3 regions of the Trichococcus flocculiformis genome follow, and region 2 is predicted to be linked to each of the others. Evidence: predicted binding sites of a transcription regulator. Region 2 holds the regulator's gene; each other region holds the start of a gene.

Region 1 (8,296 bases), 1.0 Mb from region 2:
GCACCGGTTGTCTCACTATCCTTCAAGCGCTATGATTGGACAACGAAGGAATGGTCAACACTGGCTGCTGAAGAAGCATTGGTGGATGATTTATCTTACGCAATTAAGGATGGTATTTTCTATCAATTGCAGCACACGGATCAGGAATGGTCAATCCAACCTCTTGATCTGATGCAGGATCAAGTGCGCGATAAAATCATTCTCCAGAATACTGCTGATTGGGAAGAGACCGTCGATATGAATTGGCAAATCCTCGTTTCCGACAACCGCATCATACTGACGGAAAATTATCTGGAGCCTGACCGAGCTTCTCAACTGGCTGTTTTCGAACTCCAGACTGGGGAAATGCTCTACAGCGGGGAAATCAATGCCACGTTCGCCGATACAAAAAAAATCGATTTGCTCTATTTTGATAAGATTATTTACGAACCCTAAAGCGAAAAAAGAACAAGATTCCAATTGGAGTCTTGTTCTTTTTTATTTCTCTTTAACTGTTGCTGCCTTTCTTTAAGGCAACATTTTGCCTGCAGCCTTATAGAGTTCATACCACTCGGTGCGGCTCAGCGCCACATCGGAAGCTTTGCAGATGGCTGCAATACGCTCTGGGTTCATGCTGCCGACGATTGGCTGCATTTTAGCCGGATGACGCAACAACCACGCGATTGCGATTGCTTCCCGGGATACACCTTTATCTTCCGCAATTGTGTTGATTTTTTCATTCAATTCCGGATAATCGGGATGGTCGAAGAACAGCCCTTTCTTGCCATTACCAGCTTGGAATGGCGACCACGGCTGGATCGTCATGTCCGAGATCCGGCTGTATTCCAGGACGGAACCGTCGTGCATGAATGAAGGATTGTTCATCATGTTCACGTTGAATCCTGCATCGATCATCGGTGCGTGGGTCAGACTGAGCTGCAGTTGATTGATCAATAATGGCTGTGTGACAGCTTTCTTCAACAATTCAATCTGCATCGGATTTTGGTTGCTGACGCCGAAATGGCGCACTTTCCCTGCTTTGTGCAGTTCATCGAAAGCTTCGGCGACTTCCTCCGGCTCCACCAACGTATCCGGACGGTGCAGCAGCAAGGCATCCACGTAATCGGTCTGAAGTCGTTTCAGACTTCCCTCCACCGATGCGATGATATGTTCTTTTGAGAAATCGAACATGACACCCGGCACGATGCCGCATTTCGTCTGCAGCATCACGCTGTCCCTCGCGATGCCGAGTTCCTTAAAGGCTTTTCCGAAAATTTCCTCCGAAGTCCCTCTGCCGTAGATGTCCGCATGATCGAAGTAATCGATGCCGTTGTCCACTGCCGTGCGGATGACCACTGTCGCCTCTTCATGCGTCAAAGCGTTCATACGCATGATGCCGAGCGAAATTTCTGATGCTAACAGTCCTGAATTACCGATGTTCATTTTTTTCAATTGTCATACCAACTTTCTTATTGGGATTATTTGAAAACGTTTCAATAAAATTAGTATAGCATTTTTGATGTGTTTTTGGGTAATGAAGCGCATCAAAAAAGTGCTGCCTCGAAGTGAGGCAGCACGATATGTTTTACCATTCAAGCGTAAGCATTGGCCCAAAGAACTTTTTCTCCGGCTTCCAGCGATTTTTGCACATCGATGATAGTCTGATTGGAGCTGCCGCGGAACTTCAATGTCAGATCCCGTTTGGACAGTTCGAAGCGGCCGTCGACGAGCACATCCATCAAGCGCAGCAATTCCTGCTTGTCTTCGGATTCTGAAGCCAATTCGTCCCAATAGTAGCCGGTCCAGCCCCAGATGTCCTTGGTCCGGCCGAACTCCGCACGGATGCGTCGCGCAAGCCGCAGCGCAACCTTCGTGTTGAGGAACGGTTCGCCGCCCAAAAGCGTCAAGCCCTGCACATAAGGCTGGCGCAGATCGGCCATGATCTGTTCCTCCAGCTCGGTCGTGTAGGCAATCCCGTAGTCGAAGTTTTGGACAATCTTATTGTAGCAGCCTTCGCAGGCGAACAGGCAGCCGCTCAGATAGATGCTGCAGCGCACGCCTTCGCCGTCGACAAAGTTGAACGGCTTGTAGTCCGCCACCTTGTCCTTGCTGTATTTCTCTGCCAACCATTCTTGCGGTTGCGGATTTTTCACTTCACATCACCTAACTGTTCTGATTACTGTTCTGACTTGCAATCCGCATGCAGATGTTTGACGCGGGCGGATATTTCTTTATGGCGACCTTTCACCATCGGACGGATCTGCGGATTGCCGAGATAGCCGCATGTGCGTTTTACGACGTCGCATGTCTGCGGATCGGTATTGCCGCATTCCGGGCATTGGAATCCGCGTTCGGTCGGATTGAAGTCTCCTTCGAAACCGCACTCCAAGCAGTGGTCGATCGGCGTATTCGTTCCCAAATAGCCTACTTTGTCGTAGGCGAAATCCCAGACTGTTTCCAACGCTTTCGGATTTTGCTGCAAGTTCGGGTATTCGCAATAATGGATAAAGCCGCCTGAGCAATATTGCGGATATTCCATTTCGAAGGTGATTTTTTCGAAAGGATTCGGATTCTTGCGGACATCGTAATGGAAGCTGTTTGTGTAGTATTCCTTATCCGTGATATCAGCGATGATGCCGAATTTTTCTGTGTCCATGCTGCAGAAGCGATCGGTCAAACTTTCGCTCGGAGTCGAGTAGACGCTGAAATGATAACCATATTGGTTGCCCCAAGCATCCGTTTTTTCCTTCATCTTCTTGACGATGTCCAAAGTGAAGGCTTTTGCTTCCGGATTCGTTTCCCAATCTGCTCCGTAGAAAACGGTAGCCGCTTCATACAATCCGATATATCCCAGAGAGACTGTAGCGCGTTTGTTTTTGAATAGTTCATCGACCTGATCCGTTTCACCCAGGCGTTTCCCGAAGGCTCCGTGCTGGTACAGGATCGGTGCGTTCGTAGGCGTCGCTTCTTTGGTGCGTTCGACACGGTAGACGAGGGCATCCTTACAGATGGCCAAGCGTTCCTCGAAGATGTTCCAGAATGCTTCCGGATTCCCTTCCGATTCCAAGGCGATTCTAGGGATGTTCAACGTCACGACCCCAAGATTCATCCGACCGGAATTGACTTCATTTCCGTTTTCGTCTTCCCAGCCCTGCAGGAAGGAACGGCAACCCATCGGTGTCTTGAAACTGCCTGTCAATTCAACGATTTTATCGTACATCAGCACATCCGGATACATCCGTTTCGTGGCACAAGTGATGGCCAACTGCTTGATGTCATAGTTGGGATCGTGCGTCTCTAGGTTTGTGCCTTTTTTCAAGGCGAAGATCAATTTCGGGAAGATTGCTGTGCGTCTTTCCTTGCCCAATCCTTTGATGCGTACTTGCAGGACGGCTTTTTGGATTTCGCGCGCAAACCAATCGGTACCCAGTCCGAATCCGAGCGTGGTAAACGGTGTTTGTCCGTTTGAAGTGTAGAGTGTGTTGATTTCGTACTCCAGGCTTTGCATCGCATCATAGATGTCTTTGCGGGTTTTTTCTTCGGCATAAGCAATCTGTTTCGCTTCGCCTTCTACCCACTCTTTAGCCGTTTCCAGATGCTTCTCATAGTTCAGGCGTGCGTAAGGTGCCAACACTTCGTCGACCCGGTCTGCGCTGCAGCCGCCGTATTGACTGGAAGCGACGTTCGCAAAAATCTGCGCCATTTGGGCAGTCGCCGTGTTGACTGAACGCGGGCTGTCCACTTCGGCATTACCGATTTTGAAACCTTCACGGAGCATATTCTGGAAATCGATCAGAACACAGTTCGTCATCGGTGAATACGGCTGGTAATCCAAGTCATGGTAATGGATATCGCCTTTCATGTGGGCGTTGGAAACGTGTTTCGGCAGCATCCGCAAGCCGATCGCTTTCGCGGCCACTCCTGCCGTCAAGTCCCGGATCGTATTGAAGACACGGCTGTCCTTGTTGGCATTCTCGTTGACGACGCTCTGATCGGCATTCATCAGGCTCTGGATGCGCAATTCGATGTCCTGTTGTTGGAGTTTTTTGACTTTCTTCGCTAGTTTATAGGTATTGTAGGCTTCGGCTAATGGCAGATTGCCCATTTCAGCAAGCGTCGCTTCAACCTGATCATGGATATCGTCTGTCGAAACACTTTCCGCTTCTGACGCAATCAGTTTGTCTACGACCAGTGCCACGACAGCATCCACATCGTAATCTGCAGCCGCTTCGTTCTGTTCAGATAAAAAACGCTCCGCTTTTTTGATTGCTTTATATATTTTCTTGGCATGAAAAGGAACAACCCGTCCATCCGCCTTCAATACTTGGATGTTCACTTCTGTGTCAGCGACTTGAAGATTCGTGCTCTCATTTAAGTAATCTGTTGGTAATGAAGCCATATTTTTCCCACTCCTTAGTTAAAAATCAACCGAACATGCAAAAAAAGCTAATAAAAAGTAAGAGGTCGTTACAAAGTGAGCAAGCTTTCCTTATCGGACGCGCTTCTCACGTTGGTTGCCTCTACTTAAAGTAGACTCTGTTTCGATTCTCTTTGTATACTATATATCATCCAAAGAGAAATTTCCACCACAATATATAGTGTTTAAAGTCAAATTCCGTCTAAATTCAGCAGACATATTTTGATGCTTTGGTCAATAGGAAAATACCCTGAAAATTAAAAAAAATGTTAAAAAACATATAAAGTACATAAAATCAATAGAATCTACTGTACTTTGTAAAAAAAAGCAGTTATACTATGACTTGTCAGAAATGTAAGCGATTCATTCTTATTTTCGGATCTGTTATCCGGCTTTAAGCCACAGGGATGTCAAAAGAATGAGGACACAAAAAAGGGGTGAAATGATAGTGTGGAAAAATAGAATGTTGCCTGAAATATCCAGAATTGCTAAATTTAGAATACCGGTCGGAGAAGGCCTATTTTTGAGACAGTGCGCTTCTTGGCAAAACCTTTTCCATCTGCCTTCATCTTATCGCTACCCGACTGGAAGCATCCAAGGCTATATTACACGATTGAATTGGACCGATGAATTTATCATTCTTGAAAAAGAACATAATGAAGCATTCGAATATTTTATTATCGATAGAAGAATTGAATCTGTAAAAGGCCCTTTTTCGAAGGAAGGGTTCGAGAAGGCGTTAAAAGAGGAAGCGATCGAGTTGCCATTGATTGAATTATCGGAAATGGACTGGATCATCAACTTTTAGAAGTTACTAAAAGAATACATAGAGCCGTAAGGAAAACATGTCCCGCATGTTTCCCTTACGGCTTTTTGCTGTATATTTGCTCTTTACCCCGGATATCCCCGCTGATGGAACCTATTCGTTGTCACCGATTCTGACATCCGTCCTATTCCCTACTCGCTCATGTCAGATTTATTTTAATCATGTTGACCAAAAATACACAACCGCATCCAACATCCCTGCAATTTGATGAGATTTAAGCTCAGAAATCTCATCATTTTCGCATCCAAGCGCTTGCAAACATTGATTTGTAAGCATTGTCACATTATATTACATGGTGCGTAAGCAGGATATAGCATCAATAAAATTATTTCTATACACTAAGACTATGCTAAAACAAAAGGAGGAATCATTTATGTTTTCATCAGTAGACACATTATGGACCTTGCTGGGAACGGTATTGGTATTCTTTATGCAAGCCGGTTTCGCGATGGTCGAGACGGGCTTCACTCGCGCTAAGAACGCAGCGAACATCATCATGAAAAATCTTATGGACTTTGTACTCGGATCATTGGGATTCTTCCTTATCGGCTACAGCATCATGTTCGGGGACGATATCGCCGGCATCATCGGAACTCCTGCTTTATTTATGGAAGGACTTGATTCCACCATTCCTGGAGCTGTCCATTTCATGTTCCAAAACGTATTCGCGGCAACTGCAGCCACTATCGTATCCGGAGCTGTTGCGGAACGGACAAAATTCAGCTCTTATCTCGTGTACTCCTTCATCATCTCCTTGTTGATCTATCCGATCTCCGGACATTGGATCTGGGGCGGCGGTTGGCTGGCTCAAATGGGCTTCATTGACTTCGCTGGATCCACAGCCGTGCATATGGTAGGTGGCGTTGCTGCTCTTGTCGGGGCTGCCGTCGTCGGTCCACGTATCGGAAAATATAAAGATGGTAAAGCACAAGTCATTCCTGGCCACAATTTGACGATCGGTGCCCTTGGCGTCTTCATCCTCTGGTTCGCTTGGTTCGGATTCAACGGAGCCTCAACGGTTGCGGCAACAGGAGACGAAACCCTTGCCTTGATTGGTACGATCTTCTTGAATACAAACTTATCCGCAGTCACAGCGACTCTGGTCACGCTCTTATTCACTTGGACAAAATATGGCAAGCCTGATGTATCCATGACACTGAACGGCTCACTGGCAGGGCTTGTTGCCATCACGGCCGGCTGTGCTGTCGTCTCTCCTTTCGGGGCTATCGCAATCGGAATCATCGCCGGATTCGCCATTGTACTCGCTGTCGAATTCGTCGATCAAAAATTGAAGATCGATGATCCAGTCGGTGCTTTCAGTGTACACGGTGTGAATGGTGCATTAGGAACAATCTTAGTCGGCATTTTCGCAACGGATGGCGGAGTATTGTACGGCGGTGGATTCAATCTTCTTGGCATTCAAACGTTAGGCGTCGCTTCCGTAGCCGCCTACACAGCCGGTGCCATGTATGTAGTCTTCAAGGTCATCCAAAAATCAATGGGTATCCGCGCTAGCGCTGAAGAAGAAATCATCGGTATGGACGTCGCTGAGCATGGCTTGACTTCAAGCTACCATGACTTTGTCGCAACGACTGCATTCGAAGATTATGTAACAGACAGCAGCAAACCTGCTGGAATCCCTGCTGTCCAAGAAGTGGACCTGACTAAAGTCGGAGCCTTCAAATTGGCTGATTCAGGCTACACGATGAATAAAGTGGAAATCATCGCCAATCCGGATAAACTGGAGCGTCTGAAAGCGGAATTGAACGCTATCGGTGTAACCGGCATGACGGTCACATCCGTGCATGGTTACGGGCTCCAAAAAGGCCAACAAACCTTCTATCGTGGTGCGAAGGCTGAGGGCAATCTTTTACCGAAAGTCCGCATCGAAACGATCATCAGCGAGGTGCCTGTCGAAGAAGTCATCCGTGCTGCCCGCCGCGCTTTATACACGGGTCATGTCGGTGACGGTAAAGTCTTCGTTTCCCCGGTTGCCGATGCCTTCCGCATCAGCAACAGCGATTCAGGCCCAGCTGCCCTAAAATATTATTAAACCGAATAACGAACACTAAATAAAGCCAAGGAGCCGTCTCACTGCGAGACGCACTCCTTGGCTTTATTTCTTTGCAGTAAACTGTTTCCAGGTTTTTTGTTTGCCCGCGCTTTGCTATAATAAGGACTATGATGGTGGCTCTCCACCAATCGATGAGGAGGAAAACATATGTGGGTCATCAAACCTTTTGAAGAACTGACAGCGAGGGAATTGCACCTCATCTACAAAGAACGGACTGCCGTTTTCGTTGTGGAGCAAAATTGCCCTTATCAAGAGGTGGATGACACCGACCTCGTCAGCATCCACTTCTGGAAGCAGGCAGATGATCGGCTGCTGGCCTATGCCCGATTGATCCCTGAACTGGATGATGTGCGCATCGGACGCGTCCTTGTCCCGCAAGGCGAACGCACCCATGGCTACGGCCAGGAATTGATGCAGGTCGTGCTGGAGTATGCAAAGATGCATTTCCCCGGACTAGCGATCCACGCGCAAGCACAAGCCTACTTGCAGGATTTTTATGCCTCATTCGGATTCCGGCCCGTATCGGATATCTACCTGGAGGATGATATCCCGCATATCGACATGATCATCGATTCGCAGAACACTCAAACGGAAAGTAAAAACCAACAGGAGGAACATCGTGAATAAATATCTTACAGCCAGCATACTAGGCATCATCAGCATCGGAATCAACGTCTGGATCATGTACCAGACACGCTACGACAAAGGCCTGAACCCGATCACAAAGAAAAACCTGGAGAAATTGTCCTACGCCCTGATCGTCGCCGCAGTAATGTTCATGACATTCGGTTAATCCAAAATAAAAAAGCCCAGCACGGGCTTTTTTATTTTGATTAATTCAGGACCATCTAAACGACCTATAACACTAAACCTGGATCCGCAAATCTTTTCTGCCGTAGATGAGATAGCTTAGACCCAATACCAGCAAGCTTCCGATGATGCAAATAACCATATACTCCCAGGAAATCCCCTCTTCCAACAAGGCCGCTGGATGTGCATA
Region 2 (8,296 bases):
CTCGTTTGATTGGACAAACCGCTCCAACGTCGCCGTACGGACATCCTTCGGCATCGACATGGAATGGACGCGGCTCCGCAATTCCTTTTCTTTTTCCCTCGCCATCGTCTCGTCCGTCGGCGTATAGACGACATCTATGTAACCGGCATTCAATACGAGGTTCGGCTCATAGCCGGGATTCTGCGATTCTTTCCCCAACCGGATCTTCTCTTTTTCCTGCACATATTCGTGCAATTTCGAATAACTTCTCTCGACGATTTCCCGCGACAGGCGCTCTTCGTGTTTCTGGAAGAACGCTTGGACATCGGCATCCTTCATGATTGTGTCGATCATGCCTTTGTAGCGCTGGCTGATTTCGGGATTATTCATATATTTGTAGAATGCTCTTCCGATATGATCCATCACTCATCCCCTGCCTTTCCGCTACTTTTTAATTTTTTGATGCGTTCATTCAATTTTTGTTGGGCTTCCGGCGTCAGCGGTGTTTCCACAACCGCTTTGTGCTCCTCTTTAGCCCAATCCGGCAAGTTTTCTTTCTTGCGCGCCACCGTTTTCCCGTAATTCTTTGCGGTCGTTCGGCTGGCTGCCCGCTTCTCCGCTTTCGCTTTCATCTCGCCGGCGAATTGTTTTGCTTTCGCCAACGCTTTTTCGGGCGAATCGACACCGTCCTGCAGCCAATCGTTTGCGATGGCTTCCACATAGGCCTTGGAAAGATGCGGATTATTGAGGATGACCAACACATAGTGCGTCAATACGTTGAGCACACTCGGTTTGAAATCAGCCTTTTCCATCAGCGTACGCAACAATTGCGTCTCCGAGGCGGTCACGATGCCGCCTTTCTGCTTTTTGATGCTGGTCAAAAATTGATGCGGCGTCAATTGTTCGCACGCCTTGATGAACGAAATCTCTTCACTGGAAAAACGCGCCTGAATCAATTTTTGTTCCCGGCCTTTTTCAGTATCTTTAGCCAGTTGGATGCTCTGGGTGACTTTGTCCTTTACTTCCAAACGGGTGCTGTGTCTCTGTTCATAGGCATCGGATACAATTTTTTTGAGCGTTTCTCCGTCTACTTTGCCGGATTCGATATCGGCGGCCTCCAGAATAAACTGGGCCATCTGAAGTTCGTCGCAACCATACAGGGTGTAGAGGATAGTGATTGTGTGCTCCAATTCCTTTGTGATGGATTCGCGTTTAACAAATTGTTTGTTCAACAACTGCCGGAAAAACGAGAAGTCAAAACCATCATTCTCGATAACGGGCAGACTTGCCGCATTATCACCCAACAACGTATTATCGTTCTGCCTCATCCGCGCTTGCTCCGTAAAGGCGCTTTCCGAGAAAGAAAAAACATCCAAAAAGGACTTGGTAATATTTTCCGCATTTTTTAGGTCGCGGACTTGCCGACTGAACCGTTGCTGCAACTCACGGTATTTCCGTTCGCCGACTTTTTCGTACAACAGCAACCCCATCAGGTCATCACTGAAAAAAGCATGACTGGACAGCGGCTGCTGCAATTCGTAAAGGTATTGCTTCTCAGGCTCGTTTACCAGAAATGTCTTCAGCAAACCGATTCCTTCCAATTTCACGCGCGCTTGATAGAACTCTTGGATTCCGCTGTTTGATAGAGCCAATAATTCGGTGTGAAGCAAATCCTTACTCCAATAGCTCTCCTGCGGAATCTCCGCAAGCAGCGTCAAATAAAGGCTGAACGCTTGCGGCCCGATGATGGGCTGATACAATTGCGTCAGGATTTTGCGGTCCACATCGGAAATTAAGTTCGTCTGGCTTGCTCTGAAAGCATCCTTAGGACTTATATTTTGCCATGGATAACTCATTGTTCATTGTCTTCCTTTCCGGGGGCTGCCTCGTGGGGAGGAGCATCGGATGGTTGGATGTCTGAAGCTTCAGCAGCCGCTTGTTCGGCTTTTTTCTTCTCCATATTCTTCAATTCATCAAGGAAGGTTTTCCGGTCCGAAAATTGGCGGTAAACACTTGCGAAACGGATGTAGGCGACATCATCAATTTTGGCCAACTTGTCCATGACGTATTCCCCGATGACGATGCTGGATACTTCGTTTTCTCCGAGCGCTCGGATTTCGGCTTCCACCTCATTGACGACAGTCTCCAGCTGTTCAAGGGCGATCGGCCGTTTTTCGCAGGAGCGGATCAATCCCCGCAACAACTTTTCACGGCTGAATTCTTCGCGCGCGCCATTTTTTTTGATGACAAGCAACGGCGTTTGCTCGATCCTTTCGAATGTAGTGAAACGGAAATGGCATTGTTCGCATTCGCGACGGCGGCGGATGGCTTTCCCGTCATCAGCCGGACGACTATCGACAACACGCGATCCGTGATAGTGACATTTTGGGCATTGCATCGGCTTTCCCCCTTTTCTTTCGTTTATTATCGCTTCATTATAACATACTTGTGGCTCAAAAACCTTGAAAAGATGGTCTTTATGGCACTTTCAGGCTACACAGTTCTATGTTTGAGCAGCCAATCGTTGACTTGTTTTTTTGTTTCTTCAATTGTTCCGGAATTGTCGATGACAAAGTCAGCCAGTTCTTTTTTCTTCTCGATCGACAGCTGACTTTGCATCCTCCGGGTAGCTTCATCCGCATCCAAATGGTTGCGGCTCATCAGCCTTTGCACTTGCAGTTCTTCTGGAACATAGACGACCATCACAGCATCGCAACTGTCCTCATACCCGCCTTCGTACAGCAATGGGATATCCAGCACAATCAGTTTGTGCCCTTCCGAAATATAACGCTCTTTTTCTGCCTGTATCCAATCATTGATGCGCTCCTTCAGCAACACATCCAGTTCTTTACGCTTCTCCCTATCCGAAAAGATCAGCGCTCCCAAACGTTTGCGATCCAACGTACCATCAGACAGCAGATAGGCTTCCCCAAAATGTTCGATGATGTCCGCTAACCCTGGTGCACCCGGAAGAACGACAGCCCTTGCTCCTAAGTCTGCATCGACAACCGGAATGCCCGCAGACAAAAACAGCTTCGCTACAGTCGATTTCCCTGTAGCGATGCTTCCTGTAAGTCCTAATATATAGCTCATGTTCGTTTATTTCGCCCCTTTGTAGGCAATATCAGTGATGTCTGGTGCCTTTGAACGCGTCTTCGGCAGTTGTTGACAATGCGGACAATAATGCGTTCCTCGCTGTGCAACCCTTATCTTTTCGATCGGATGACCACAGTTCGGACAAGGTTGCCCGGTTTGACCGTAAACGGCAAGCGAGACTTGGAATTTACCGGCCTCTCCTAACGTATTTTTGTAGGTCCGGATCGTCGACCCTCCGGCCTCCACTGATCTACTGATCACATCCATGATGGCTTCATGCAGCCTTTTGGCTGCAGCCGGGCCGATTGTATCGGCGGCTTGCAGGGGATGGATTTTAGCTTGGAAAAGTGATTCATCCGCATAAATGTTCCCGACGCCGGCCACAATGTTCTGGTCCAGGATGACCGCTTTGATTGCGCGATGCGACTTGGAAAGATCCTTTTTGAATTTGCTCAATTTGAAGAAATCCGCGGTCGGTTCCGGCCCCATTTTTTTGAAAGGTTCATACTCATCCCGCTTTTCGATCGGCAACAACGTAAATTTACCGAACTTGCGCACATCAAGGTAACGCAATTGGCGGCCATCGGCGAGATAAAAAATGACATGCGTATGCTTCTTGATCGGTTCACCGGCTTCGCTGACCTCATATTTGCCTTCCATCCGCAGATGGGAAATCATCGCCCAGTGGTCCAACAAAAAGATCAGATACTTGCCGCGGCGTTCGATGGTGTGGATCTGCTCCCCCCGCAGAACCGTCTTGAAACGTTCCGTGGAGAAAGGCGGCGTGATCATACGATCCCAAAAGACGGCTACATCTATGATGACGGCTCCTCCGACAAGGTTGATGAGTCCTTTGCGGATGGTTTCTACTTCTGGCAATTCCGGCATAAGCAGGCCCCTTTCATTTATCGGTTTGTTCCTTGTTTATTTTGCATCATACCAGCTATCTCCGGAGTTGCTGTCCACTTTGAGCGGCACAGCCAAGTCGACTGCATGCTCCATGATTTCCGGCACCAATTTTTCCAAGACCGAAATCTCTTCTTCCGGGCATTCGAAGATCAATTCATCATGCACCTGCAACAACATATTCGCTTGAAGCCCTTTTTCCTTAAGGACTTTATCCATCCGGACCATCGCCACTTTGATGATGTCGGCGGCAGTGCCTTGGATCGGCGAATTGATGGCCGTGCGTTCGGCAAAGGAGCGCAGATTGAAATTGCGGTTATGGATATCAGGTAGGTAACGGCGTCTGTGGAACAGCGTTTCGACATAACCGGTCTCTTTCGCTTCCTTGACGATATCCTCCATGAATTGCTTCACACCCGGATATTTGTCGAAATAACGGTCAATGAATTCTTGAGCAGCTTTTCGGGTGATGTTCAGGTTTTGGGACAAACCGTAGTCACTGATGCCATAAACAACACCAAAATTGACGGCTTTCGCTTGTCGGCGCAGATTGGCAGTGACGTCTTCCGGTTTCTCGATGCCGAATACACGCATCGCTGTCGAAGTATGGATATCCTGGCCTTCCAGGAAGGCTTCGCGCAGATGCTCATCCCCGGAAATATGCGCCAGCACACGCAATTCGATTTGTGAATAGTCGGAGGCGAACAGCTTCCAACCTGCTTGTTGCGGAACGAAAGCTTGTCTGATTTTCCGGCCTTCCTCCATCCGGATCGGGATGTTCTGCAGGTTCGGATCGACGGAACTCAAACGACCGGTCTGCGTCAACGTCTGTTGATAACGGGTATGGATCTTGCCGGTTTCCGGTTTGATGAATTTCAGGAGTCCCTCCACGTAGGTGGATTGCAGCTTGGCCAACTGTCGGTAGTTCAAGATGTGCTCCACGATCGGCGCTTGCGCCTGCAGCTTCTCCAATACATCCACCGCTGTCGAATAGCCCGTTTTCGTCTTTTTGATGGCGGGCAAGCCCATCTTCTCGAACAGGATGACACCCAGCTGCTTCGGTGAGTTGATGTTGAACTCCTCACCCGCCTCGGCATAGATGGTTTTTTCGATTTCAAGCAAGCGGCCGGCAAATTCCTCTTTCATTGTCAACAGGCGTTGCGGTTCCACTTTGATCCCTTGGATTTCCATGTGCGCCAAGACAAATGACAACGGCAGCTCCATTTCGTAATACAAATCTTTTTGCACGTTGCTTTCCAGTTCAGCGTTCAATTGGGCAAACAGCGCCTGGATCGCTTTCACTTTGCGCGCTAAATGGTCATGCAGTATTGCATCCTCGGGAACCGCCGTTTTAGCGCCTTTTCCGTAGATGGCCTCATCAAAGGAGACATCGTTGTAGCCGTATTCCTGGGCGACTTGCGCAAGGTCTTTGCTGTTGTCCTTCGCATTCAGGATGTAGGAAGCCAGCAGGATATCAAAGTCGATGCCTGCCAGCGCGATACCGGCGTAATGCAGCATGACCATCGTCCGTTTGCCGTCGTACACAATTTTATGGGCTCCGGCATTTTCAGCCCATTCCTTGAAAACAACACTTGCCAGCACTGTTTCCAATGAAGCTGTGTAAATCTTTTCATCCGTTCCCCAGCTGACTGCGAGGATTTTCCCGTCATGGTAGTTGTCTTCAAGCATCTCTACATACAGTGCCATCCGGTCCTTAAAATGCTCGGGACGGATCTCGGTCAGGACTTCGAAATGGATGTCCTCGAAGGATTCCGAGCGGTCTTCCGAGGCCACGCCCAGTTTGTCCAGGAAGCCATTGAAATCCATTTCGCGGTAAAAGTCGGTCAGTTTGTCGATCTGTTTGCCTTCAACCGCCAGTTCATCAAGCTTCAATGTCACCGGCGAGTCCAGATCGATTGTAGCCAAAGTTTTGCTCATGAACGCATTCTCTTTATCATTGATAAGGTTCTCTTTCATCTTGCTTTTCTTCAGTTCATCGATATGCTCGTATAGATTTTCGATGGAACCATATTCGGTCAAGAGTTTCAAAGCAGTCTTCTCGCCTACTTTAGTGACGCCCGGATAATTATCCGACGAGTCGCCCATCAGACCTTTCATGTCGATGATCTGTCTCGGTTCGATGCCGTATTCTTCACGGATGACGTCCGGGGTGTAGGATTTCAATTCCGACACGCCTTTGACGGTGATATCGACCCGGATATTATCCGTCGTCAATTGGATCATATCCTTATCGCCTGAAATGATGACGACATCATAGCCGGCTTGATCGGCCATCCGCGAGTAAGTCCCAATGATATCGTCAGCTTCATAATTGACCAATTCATACGTCTTGCCACCAAAGGCATGGACAAGGACGCCAAAATAGGGCCACTGTTCGGATAACTCCGACGGCATGCTTGCACGCCCGCCTTTGTAGTCGCCATAAAGGGCATTGCGGAAAGTCGTTTTTCCTGAATCGAATGCTACCAACAGATGCGTCGGCTCTTCTGTCTGGAAGATGCGTTCCAATATATTATTGAAGGCGTAGAGCGCGTTCGTATGCAAGCCGTTTTTGTTGCGGAACCCATCCAGATTCGGCAATCCAAAAAAGGATCTGAAAGCCACACTGCTGCCATCCACCAATAGTAATTTTTTCTTTTTATCAGTCATCTGTTAACATCCTAACTCTGCTTATTCTGAATCGTCATCTGCCATCATTGTAGGATAAACTACCTTATCGGCATTCTCCTCGACTTCAGTTCGCTCGTTCATGATCACGTTCTCTGCCTCATCAAAAATCAATTTGCGGGGTGTCTCTACGATCAATTCAGCATCCAATACTCGTTCATTTTCCATATTCGTTCCGACAACGCTGATTGTGACTTGTTCACGGCGTTCGTCCACGCGCTCCACTTCAAAGTTGAAGGTTATCATGTTGTTATGGTAGATCGGTTCGATCACATTCAAAGAAACGTCCACAATATGTGAACCCGGACCCGGTAAATGTTTGGAAACGTTGCTCGTCAAAATCCCCACCAACAATACGGTTGGCACGATCGGTTTATGAAACCGAGTCGTCTGCGAATAATCATGTTGAATATAGAGCGGGTTCCCGTCATTCGTCAACCCAAGATACAGCAAAATATCTTTGTCTTCGATGATTTCGGTGACAGTCAACGAATCCCCCTCTTGAATTTCATCAATCGATTTCCCAAGCTTTATATCTTTCAGACCCATTTTCACTTTTCCTTTCTTTGAACACATATATGTCTATCATATCAAAAACCCCGTTCCGATAAAAGCCGTTTAACCGTTTGGGCCTATTTATTCAGATAACCGGACCAAGCCCGCTCTGTCTTGCATCAAAAAAAGCCCAAGAATTGCTTCCTGGACTTTTTTGATGCATTGAATTAATTTTTTGTCGGCACACTGTGGCTCAACAGTTCTTCGTAAGCCAATTCAAACTTCTGAACATCCCCTGCACCCATGAAAATGGCGACAGCATCATGAAACTGCAAAAGCGGAGACATGTTGTTGACGTTCAACACCGTTGCGCCTTTTTCGATTTTTTCGGCCAAATCGCCGATCGAAACCTGTCCGTCCTTTTCACGAGCGGAGCCGAAGATATCGCAAAGGAAGACCTTGTCGGCCAATTCCAGCGCCTCGGCGAACTCACTAAGCAGAGCAACCGTGCGCGTGAAGGTATGCGGTTGGAAAATCGCAATGATTTCCTTTTCAGGGTATTTTTGTCTAGCTGCATCGAGTGTAGCGCGGATTTCGGATGGATGATGGGCATAATCATCGATGACGACCATATCCGAAATATATTTTTCGCTGAAGCGACGTTTTACGCCTGAGAAGGTCTTCAACTGAGCAGCAACCTTGTCTTTGTCCAATCCTTCCAACCAGCAGAATGTGAGGATGGCCAATGAGTTGAGGATGTTGTGCGTGCCGAATGACGGGATTTCAAAATGACCGAACAACTCGCCATTTATTTCCACATCGAACTGACTGCCGTTTGTGTTTTTCGTGACATTTTTGGCGACAACATCATTGTCTTCAGCGAACCCGTAAAACGTTACCGGATATTTACCTTTCAGTTCACGGACATAGGCATCCTCCCCACAAGCGATGATGCCTTTTTTCACTTGGGATGCAAACGCAGCAAACGCGCTGTAAACATCATTGATATCCTGGTAGTAATCCGGGTGATCGAAATCGATGTTCGTGATGATGGCGTAGTCCGGTGAATAGGCCAAGAAATGACGTCTGTACTCGCAAGCTTCCAACACAAAGTACTCCGCATCTTCCCGGC
Region 3 (8,296 bases), 330 kb from region 2:
TTCCCGCTGCGCGAAATACAGCATCGTCTGCAACTTCAGCTCATTGTCGCCGAACCGGGCTGCTGTATGGTTTTCGTAGGAATAGACCAGATACCTCGCCAGCTGTCTCAGCTTCGTCATAATGATGTCCCCTTTCCTGAATGCCATTTCCATCAAGGCGCAGTTTGGTTCATTTTTCAAAAAATTCTTTCCAGACGTCCGCCAAAAAAGCGCCGGCGTCGGTCTGGACGGTCAACTGGAAGTTCAATGACTGCGGCACGGGTGTACGGTTCAGGAGGACTGCGTACGGTCCTTTGAAATAATGGACGAAATTCGCGGCCGGATAGACCGCCAACGAGGTACCGATGACGACAAGCATGTCCGCGGCGCCGATTGCTGCAGCCGCGCGCTCCATCGCCTCCTCGTCGAGCATCTCGCCGTAGAGCACGATGTCCGGACGCACCATCCGGCCTTGGGGATCGCGCTGGATGCCTTGTGTGTCGATGCTGATTTGGGTGGTTTCGGTGGCTTCGGCTGTTTCGAACGTCCGCCATCTCGTCCCATTGCCGTGCAGCTCGATGACAGCGCGGCTGCCGGCTGACTGGTGCAGATTGTCGATGTTCTGCGTGACGACGGTGACTTCTTTGCCTGCCTGCTCAAGCGCCGCAAAAAAGCGATGCCCTGCGTTCGGGCGCGCCTGCGAAAAGTTGAAGTGCTCCGCATAATTACGGAAAAAAAGTTGCGGATACGTCTCCAGAAAACCGATGCTGAGCGTCTCTTCGCCAGTGAAATGGCGACCACTCAGCCTGTCGAACAGCCCGCCCGCCGAACGGAAATCAGGGATCCCGCTCTCCGTGCTGATACCCGCCCCTGTGAAGGCGACGATGCGTTTTGATTTGCGGATCATATCCGCGAAGCGTTCTTTATCGTTCATGCTTGGGCTCCTTTCGGATGTTGTTCTTTCTGTCTTTATTATAGCTTTCGGGAGGGTTGACCGGGTACTATTCCGCATTCAGTCTTGGGCTGACGTCCGACACATTGGTGAACTGTCGGGTGTTTTGCGGTTTTCGGTATTCGATCAGTCGACATCCGCGTCCTGTCTCGGCTGTTCGGCATTCATTCTCTCTGCATCAGCCGACATCGCCTTCCGACGCACAATGTCCTCTTCTTATTGGCCGATATATTATTACAAACCCATCCTCGTCCACCCAAACAACGTTTTCATCCATTTTCAAAATACAACTCTCCGATTGTTCCCCTTGATTTATCTGGCGAACAGAATTAACATATATGGTATGAGAAACAAACCGACAGCACAACATCTAGTGTTTTCGCCATAAATGAAGGAGTGATTATTGTGGATGCAACAAAGACCACATTTAAAGCAGGATTCGAAAAATTGAACAAGGACATCGAGCGGTTCCCGCATGTGTTTCCGATCACGGAAGATATGCACGTCACGTATAAAGGCGTGTCCCGCCTCGTCATGCTGGATCGTTACTCCTACAAGGATTCCACAAAGGAGACCCTTTCCGAAGGGGATCTGGTTATTTTGACGGTCAAAGAGGATCCTAAATACCCAGCTCGAGGAACCGGCACCATACTCTCCATCAACCTTAAGGAACAGACGGCACGCATCAGAGTTTCCGCGGAGTACCAGCACAACATCGATGATTTCGAAGTCGAAGAAGGCGGCATCGTGACGCGCCGGATCCTGACGCTGGATAAACCACTGGAGCTTTTCTACGAACAGATCGCGATGCGTAATGCTCATGGCTTGGCTGAGGTAGAAATCACGCCGGAACTGCGCCATGAAGCTTTCCTGAAATTCTATGAAGAACAAAAAGCCTTGAATTTCATCCCGGCCGGACGCGTGCTCTACGGCGCCGGATCGGGTACCGATGTCACTTATTTCAACTGTTATGTCATGCCTTTCGTGCCCGACTCGCGCGGTGGCATTTCCGATCACCGCAAAAAAGTCATGGAAATCATGAGCCGTGGTGGAGGCGTCGGTTCGAACGGTTCGACGTTGCGCCCACGCCATACAATCGTAAAAGGCGTCAATGGCCGCTCTTCCGGATCCGTCTCCTGGATGGATGACATCGCCAAGCTGACGCATTTGGTCGAACAAGGCGGTTCCCGTCGTGGTGCCCAGATGATTATGTTGGCCGACTGGCATCCGGATATCTTTGAGTTCATCATTTCGAAAATGCAGAATCCGCGCATCCTTCGCTACATCATCGAAAACTTCGAAGATGAACAGATCCGCATGTTGGCGAAGGAGAAGCTACATTTCAAACCATTTTCACCTAAAGAAATCAACATGTACACAGGTATCGTCAACTACAAACACATCCCGGGGCATGGCGGATTTGATGCATCGGTCATCCATGAAGCCGAGAAGAAATTGCGCGATGGAGGCACCTACAGCGTCAACAATCCTGAATTCCTGACCGGCGCCAACATCTCCGTCTGCATCACCGACGACTTCATGGACGCCGTGATGCGGGGTGAGGAATATGCGTTGCGTTTCCCGGATGTCGAACATTACGACGCGGATGCGATGGCGCACTATGATGCCGAATGGACCAACTGCGGCGATGTCCGCGAATGGGAAGCTACCGGCAATGCTGTCCGCACCTACCGGACCGTCAAAGCCCGTGAATTGTGGCGGCTGATCAATGTCTGCGCCACTTATGCGGCGGAGCCTGGCATCTTCTTCATCGACAACGCCAACAAGATGACGAACGCAACAGCTTATGGTCAAAAAGTCGTTGCCACCAACCCTTGCGGCGAACAACCATTGGCAGCCTATTCCGTCTGCAACTTAGCGGCAGTCAACTTGGCTGAAATGGTCAACAAGGATCTGCAGATGGTCGATTTCGCCAAATTGGAGCAGACCGTCCGCACCGGTATCCATATGCAGGACAATGTCATCGACTCCACCCCTTACTTCCTGGAGGAAAACAAAAAACAAGCCCTTGGCGAACGTCGGATTGGCTTGGGAATCATGGGCTTGGCCGACATGCTGATCTATTGCGGCGTCCGTTACGGTTCACTGGAAAGCCTGCAGCTGATCGATCAAGTATTCGAAACGATTGCTGTGGCGGCCTACGAGGAAAGCATCGAGTTGGCGAAAACGCGCGGCAGCTTCCCGTTCCTGGTCGGACAGAGCGGTAAAGAGACGCAGATCCTGCGCGAACGTTTCATCAATACAGGCTATATGAAAAAAATGCCTGAACACATCCGCGAAGGCGTCCTGAAATATGGCATCCGTAACTCGCACTTGTTGACAGTGGCACCTACCGGATCGACCGGGACGATGGCCGGTGTTTCCACCGGACTCGAGCCTTACTTCTCATTCACGTATTACCGCAGCGGGCGTCTCGGCAAATTCATCGAAGTGAAGGCGGATATCGTCCAAGAATATCTGGATCGCCATCCAGATGCCGATCCGAAGAACTTGCCTGATTACTTCGTGGCTGCCATGACACTTGCGCCCGAAGAGCACGTCGATGTGCAGACAACGATTCAACGCTGGGTCGACAGCTCCATTTCGAAAACGGTGAACGCACCGAAAGGCTACACTGTCGATCAGGTCGAAAAGATCTACGAGCGCCTTTACTTGGGCGGTGCCAAAGGCGGAACAGTCTATGTGGACGGCAGCCGTGATTCCCAGGTACTGACGCTGAAAGCCGAAGAAAATGTCTGGGATGAGGAAGGCAAGCTCGAGGAAGAGAAAGAGCACGTCAAAATCAACAAGGACAAGACTTTCCTGGTTGATTCGATAGCCAATCTCGAAGCTACCGACGTCACAATCGGCAACGAAATCGGCGACACTTGCCCGATCTGCCGTCAAGGGACGGTCGAAGATCTGGGCGGCTGCAACACCTGTACCAACTGCGGCGCACAGCTGAAATGCGGTTTGTAAACTGATTAATTTAAGAAGAACCCGTCCGATTTTAGGACGGGTTCTTCTTTGTGGTTTGCCGACATTCATGCTTTGCTGCTCGTCTTGCGCTGCGGATGCTGCTTGTCCGATTAACGCAAAGTATCGGACATCCACAAAAAAGAGCTGCCGAATACGGCAGCTCCAGTCTTTAGTTTGATTCTTTTCCGGTGTCCGAAGGTTCGGGTTTGCCTGCTTCAAGCAGGACACGGTCGCGGATGGCGAAGAAGGCCACGACCATCAGGAATAGGCCCGATACGGCCATCAGGATTTCGATTGCCATCCGGTCCGCCAGCGGCCCGAATACCAGCATCCCTAAAGGCATCATTGCGCTTGCGACCATGCTTTGGACGCCGAAGACGCGTCCGAGGAAATCTTCTTCGACCTTTTCCTGCAAGAGCGTCATGCTCGGAGCGTTCAGGAGCGGAATGAAAAGTCCGACCAAGCCCATCAGGAAGAGATAAATCCAGAAGTTCGGGATGACGCCCATCCCGAAAGAGCACAAACCCATTACCGCAATCGCGGCCGCGATGGAATGGATCCGATTCTTGAATCCGCCCCATGACGCGATCCAGAGGCCGCCGCCGATCATCCCGATCGAAAAGGCGATTTCGATCGCCGTCAAGCGCCAGACGTCATCGCCGAATGAGCGTGCAACCTGCAGCGGTGACAGGAACGACACCGGTGCTGCCATGAAGAAAGCAAGCGAAAAATAGAGGAACAACCTTTTGATAAAAGTATGATTTTGGATATAGCTGAAGCCTAGCTTCATGTCCTGCAAGTAATTGCTGACTTGTTCCTGGCTGGCTTTTTCATGCGTAGGGACTTTCAGGAAGAACACGAGGATAGCGATCGCCAAAGCAGCTGTCACTATATCGATCAGAAAGATACCTTCCATCGGCGCAAATTGGTAAAGCGCGCCACTGATCATCGGCGAAACCAGCATAACGACAGCCTGGATGCTGCCGTTTAGCCCGTTGATCCGGGTCAGCTCCTTTTCAGGGACGATCTGCGGCAGGATGGCGCCGACCGCCGGCATCTGGATGCCCGCACCCAATGCGCGGATGGCCGATGTCGCCAAAAGAATCCAGATGGAACGCTGCCCCGCCAAGAACAGCAGGACCAGCACCAAAGTCGAGAGCGCAATGATGCCGTCGGAAAGGACGATCAGGCGCTTCCGGTTATAGCGGTCGGCCCACACCCCGGCGAATGGCGAGATGAAGAAAGTTGGCAGAAAGCCGAAGATGGTCGATAAGGTCATGATGACGCCGGATTGTGTTTCCAAGGTCAGGTACCAGAATATTGCGTATTGGACAAGTGACGAGCCGAACAGGGAAATCGTCTGGCTGCCCAGAAAGAGAGCGGTTTGACGCTGCCACTTTTCATATTTTATTTGCTTGATCACACTGTTTGCACTTCCTTGCTGGAGAGGCGGTTATCGTCCCCAAAATGACTGCGTTCAGAATCAAACGACTGAACGTATGTTTCCATTCATGGTATACTATTCTCAACGAAAAGTAAAAGGATTGAAACGGATGAGCAGAGAAGAAATCAACCAAAAATTAGCGCTGCTGCCCGACTTGCCCGGCTGCTACATCATGCGGGACAAGGATGACGAAATCATCTACATCGGCAAGGCCAAAAATCTGAAGAACCGAGTTAAATCGTACTTCCACAGCAAGCACGAAGGCAAGACGCAGCTGTTGGTCGCGGACATTGACCGTTTCGAAACGATCGTCACCAAAACGAACAAGGAATCGCTGCTGCTGGAGATCAACCTGATCAAGCGTTACCAGCCCAAATACAACATCAAACTGAAACAAGGGACAATGTATCCTTATCTGAAGGTCACGAACGAAAAAGATCCGCAGCTCATCATCACTTCGACGGTCGAGGATGACGGCGGCATCTACTTCGGACCCTATCCGCACGTCTACGCGGCGACGGAGACGCAGGAATTCATCCAGAAAATCTATCCGTTGCGCAAGTGCGCCAAGAATTCGAAACGCGCCTGCCTCTATTACCATATGGGCCAATGCATCGGCTGCTGCGATCATGAGGTGTCAAAAGAGGAATACGATGCCCAGATCAAACGCATCGCCGCTTTCCTGAATGGCGACGTCAAGGAGATCAAGAAAGATCTGCGCGAAAAAATGCACCGCGCCGCAGAAAGCCTGAATTTCGAACAGGCTGCCGATTACCGCGATCAGATCAGCTACATCGAGGCGACTGTGGAAAAACAGACGGTCATGTCGCGCGACTACACGAACCGCGACGTCTTCGCCTTCCATATGGACAAAGGCTGGCTGTCGATTCAAGTCTTCCTGCTGCGCCAATCCTCGATCATCAAGCGCGAAGCCGCCCTTTTCCCCTGCTACGATACGCCTGAAGAAGAGCTGGCTTCCTTCATTATGCAGTTCTATCAGGATCCCAATCATATCCTGCCGCAGGAAGTGCTCGTGCCGAAAGGCGTCGACACGGAACTGCTGCAGGAAGCGCTCGGAACGAAAGTGCACACGCCTGTCCGCGGCAGCAAGCGCAGCATCCTCGAACTGGCGATCACGAACAGCGAACTGGCGCTGACGGAAAAGTTCATGCTGATCGAGCGTGACACCCACAAGACGGTCGGCGCCATCCAGGAACTTTCCGAGGCGCTCGGCATCGAATATCTGGAGGTTATCGAGTCGTTCGACCATTCGAACATCCAGGGAACCAATCCGGTCTCGGCGATGGTCGTCTATCGGGACGGAAAGCCGGAACGCAAAAACTACCGGAAATACAAAATCAAGACGGTCGAAGGCAGCAATGAATTCGCGACGACGCAGGAAGTCATCCGCCGCCGCTACAGCCGTTTGCTGCGCGAAGGCCGCGCCATGCCGGATCTGATCCTGATGGACGGCGGCAAGGTTCAGGTGCATGCCGCCAAGGAAGTGCTGGAGGACGAGCTCGGATTGGACATCCCGGTAGCGGGCATGGTCAAGGACACGAAGCACAAGACTTCCTCGCTCATCTTCGGCGAGAAGGATGAAATCGTGGAGCTCAGTCCGAACAGTCAGGCTTTCCATCTCGTGCAGCGGATCCAGGAAGAGGTCCACCGCTTCGCGATCACTTTCCATCGCCAAATCCGCGCCAAGAACAGCATCGCTTCGCAATTGGACCAGATTGAAGGTGTCGGACCGAAAACCCGCACGAAGATCCTGAAGCATTTCAAAACGATGAAGAGCATCCGCGAAGCCAGCTACGAAGACATCAAAGCGTTGGGTATCCCGGAAAAGACGGCGCTGCTGATCAAAGAGGAACTGGGCGAAGAGAATGGTTGAGCCTTTGTTTTTGCAGCGGCTCCAGTCCGCTTCACGAAGTCGTAGCGCTGAAATTTTCCAAACGGATGAAACATGTTATAATGTAGAGTAGTCCACGGAATATCCCGTGATGAAACTCGCGCTGGAGGAGGCGTTACTGATGAAAATATTTACCGATAGTGCTTGTGATCTGGCTTATGCTTATCTGCAGGAAAATGATGTGGAAGTCTTCCCTTTGACCACTTTGCTGGATACGGGCGAATACGAAGACATGATCGAAATACAAGCCGACAAAGTCTATGAAATGATTGGACGCGGTGGCCACCCGAAAACGAGTCAAGTGTCCTTGGAAAAATTCCTTTCCGGTTTCCGGAAAGCGGCCGAAGCCGGCGAATCGGGCATCTACATCTCCCTTTCGGCTAAACTTTCCGGCACCTATCAAGCGGCTTATCTGGCTCATCAGCAACTGAAAGAGGAATTCCCGGATTTTGATCTGCGCTTGGTCGACTCCATGAGCGCTTCCGTCGGTGAAGGCTTGTCGGTCGTCGAAGCAATCGAAATGCGCGAAGCAGGTTTTACTTTGGATGAGATCGAATCACGTGTCCGTTTCACGGCTGCCAATGTCGTATCCCTTTTCACCGTCAAGGATCTGAACTACCTTGCTGATGGCGGGCGGCTTTCGAAGTCCAGCGCCTTTTTTGGAGGATTGCTGAATATCCAACCTTTATTGGAAGTCATCAACGGTGAATTGGTTCCCGTCGAAAAACTGCGCGGACGCAAAAAAGTCATGAATCGGATGTACGAACGCTTGCGCGATGAGGCGGATATGATTCAGGAACAGAATGTCTTCCTTTGTCATAGCGACGATGCTGAAGCGATAGAGGAAATCCGTCAATACATCGAAGAGCATTTCCATCCGCGCCGCATCTATGTGAATACGATCGGCTCCACAATCAGCTCGCATACCGGTCTGGGTACGTTGGGATTATTCTTCCTGAAGAAATACGAGTAACAGTATGCATGTTACAAAAAAGCGACCATCTGCAAGTGATGGTCGCTTTTTTGTTGC

The links. Region 2 encodes NrdR, which represses ribonucleotide reductase genes. Its sites were predicted from a motif close to ACACNATATATNGTGT; they were not measured.
Region 1: the regulator NrdR is predicted to act here: its motif matches at 4,566-4,581, upstream of nrdD (anaerobic ribonucleoside-triphosphate reductase).
Region 3: the regulator NrdR is predicted to act here: its motif matches at 1,293-1,308, upstream of ACKPCD_RS05335 (vitamin B12-dependent ribonucleotide reductase).

What each region holds. Positions count from the first base shown of each region.
Region 1 covers NZ_OY759718.1:354,959-363,254, forward strand. Annotated here, with positions in the region: gene ACKPCD_RS02015 (hypothetical protein) at 1-435, shown strand, start outside; gene ACKPCD_RS02020 (aldo/keto reductase) at 508-1,431, opposite strand; gene nrdG (anaerobic ribonucleoside-triphosphate reductase activating protein) at 1,572-2,132, opposite strand; gene nrdD (anaerobic ribonucleoside-triphosphate reductase) at 2,156-4,378, opposite strand; gene ACKPCD_RS02035 (DUF3997 domain-containing protein) at 4,845-5,204, shown strand; gene ACKPCD_RS02040 (ammonium transporter) at 5,596-7,275, shown strand; gene ACKPCD_RS02045 (GNAT family N-acetyltransferase) at 7,444-7,923, shown strand; gene ACKPCD_RS02050 (hypothetical protein) at 7,916-8,089, shown strand; gene ACKPCD_RS02055 (DUF2705 family protein) at 8,162-8,296, opposite strand, start outside.
Region 2 covers NZ_OY759718.1:1,386,971-1,395,266, reverse strand. Annotated here, with positions in the region: gene dnaI (primosomal protein DnaI) at 1-402, opposite strand, end outside; gene ACKPCD_RS06740 (replication initiation and membrane attachment family protein) at 402-1,835, opposite strand; gene nrdR (transcriptional regulator NrdR) at 1,832-2,377, opposite strand; gene coaE (dephospho-CoA kinase) at 2,473-3,072, opposite strand; gene mutM (DNA-formamidopyrimidine glycosylase) at 3,079-3,963, opposite strand; gene polA (DNA polymerase I) at 4,000-6,651, opposite strand; gene ACKPCD_RS06715 (MaoC/PaaZ C-terminal domain-containing protein) at 6,673-7,218, opposite strand; gene murC (UDP-N-acetylmuramate--L-alanine ligase) at 7,392-8,296, opposite strand, start outside.
Region 3 covers NZ_OY759718.1:1,054,318-1,062,613, reverse strand. Annotated here, with positions in the region: gene ACKPCD_RS05345 (Panacea domain-containing protein) at 1-180, opposite strand, end outside; gene ACKPCD_RS05340 (NAD-dependent protein deacylase) at 170-913, opposite strand; gene ACKPCD_RS05335 (vitamin B12-dependent ribonucleotide reductase) at 1,334-3,910, shown strand; gene ACKPCD_RS05330 (MFS transporter) at 4,080-5,333, opposite strand; gene uvrC (excinuclease ABC subunit UvrC) at 5,464-7,248, shown strand; gene ACKPCD_RS05320 (DegV family protein) at 7,388-8,239, shown strand.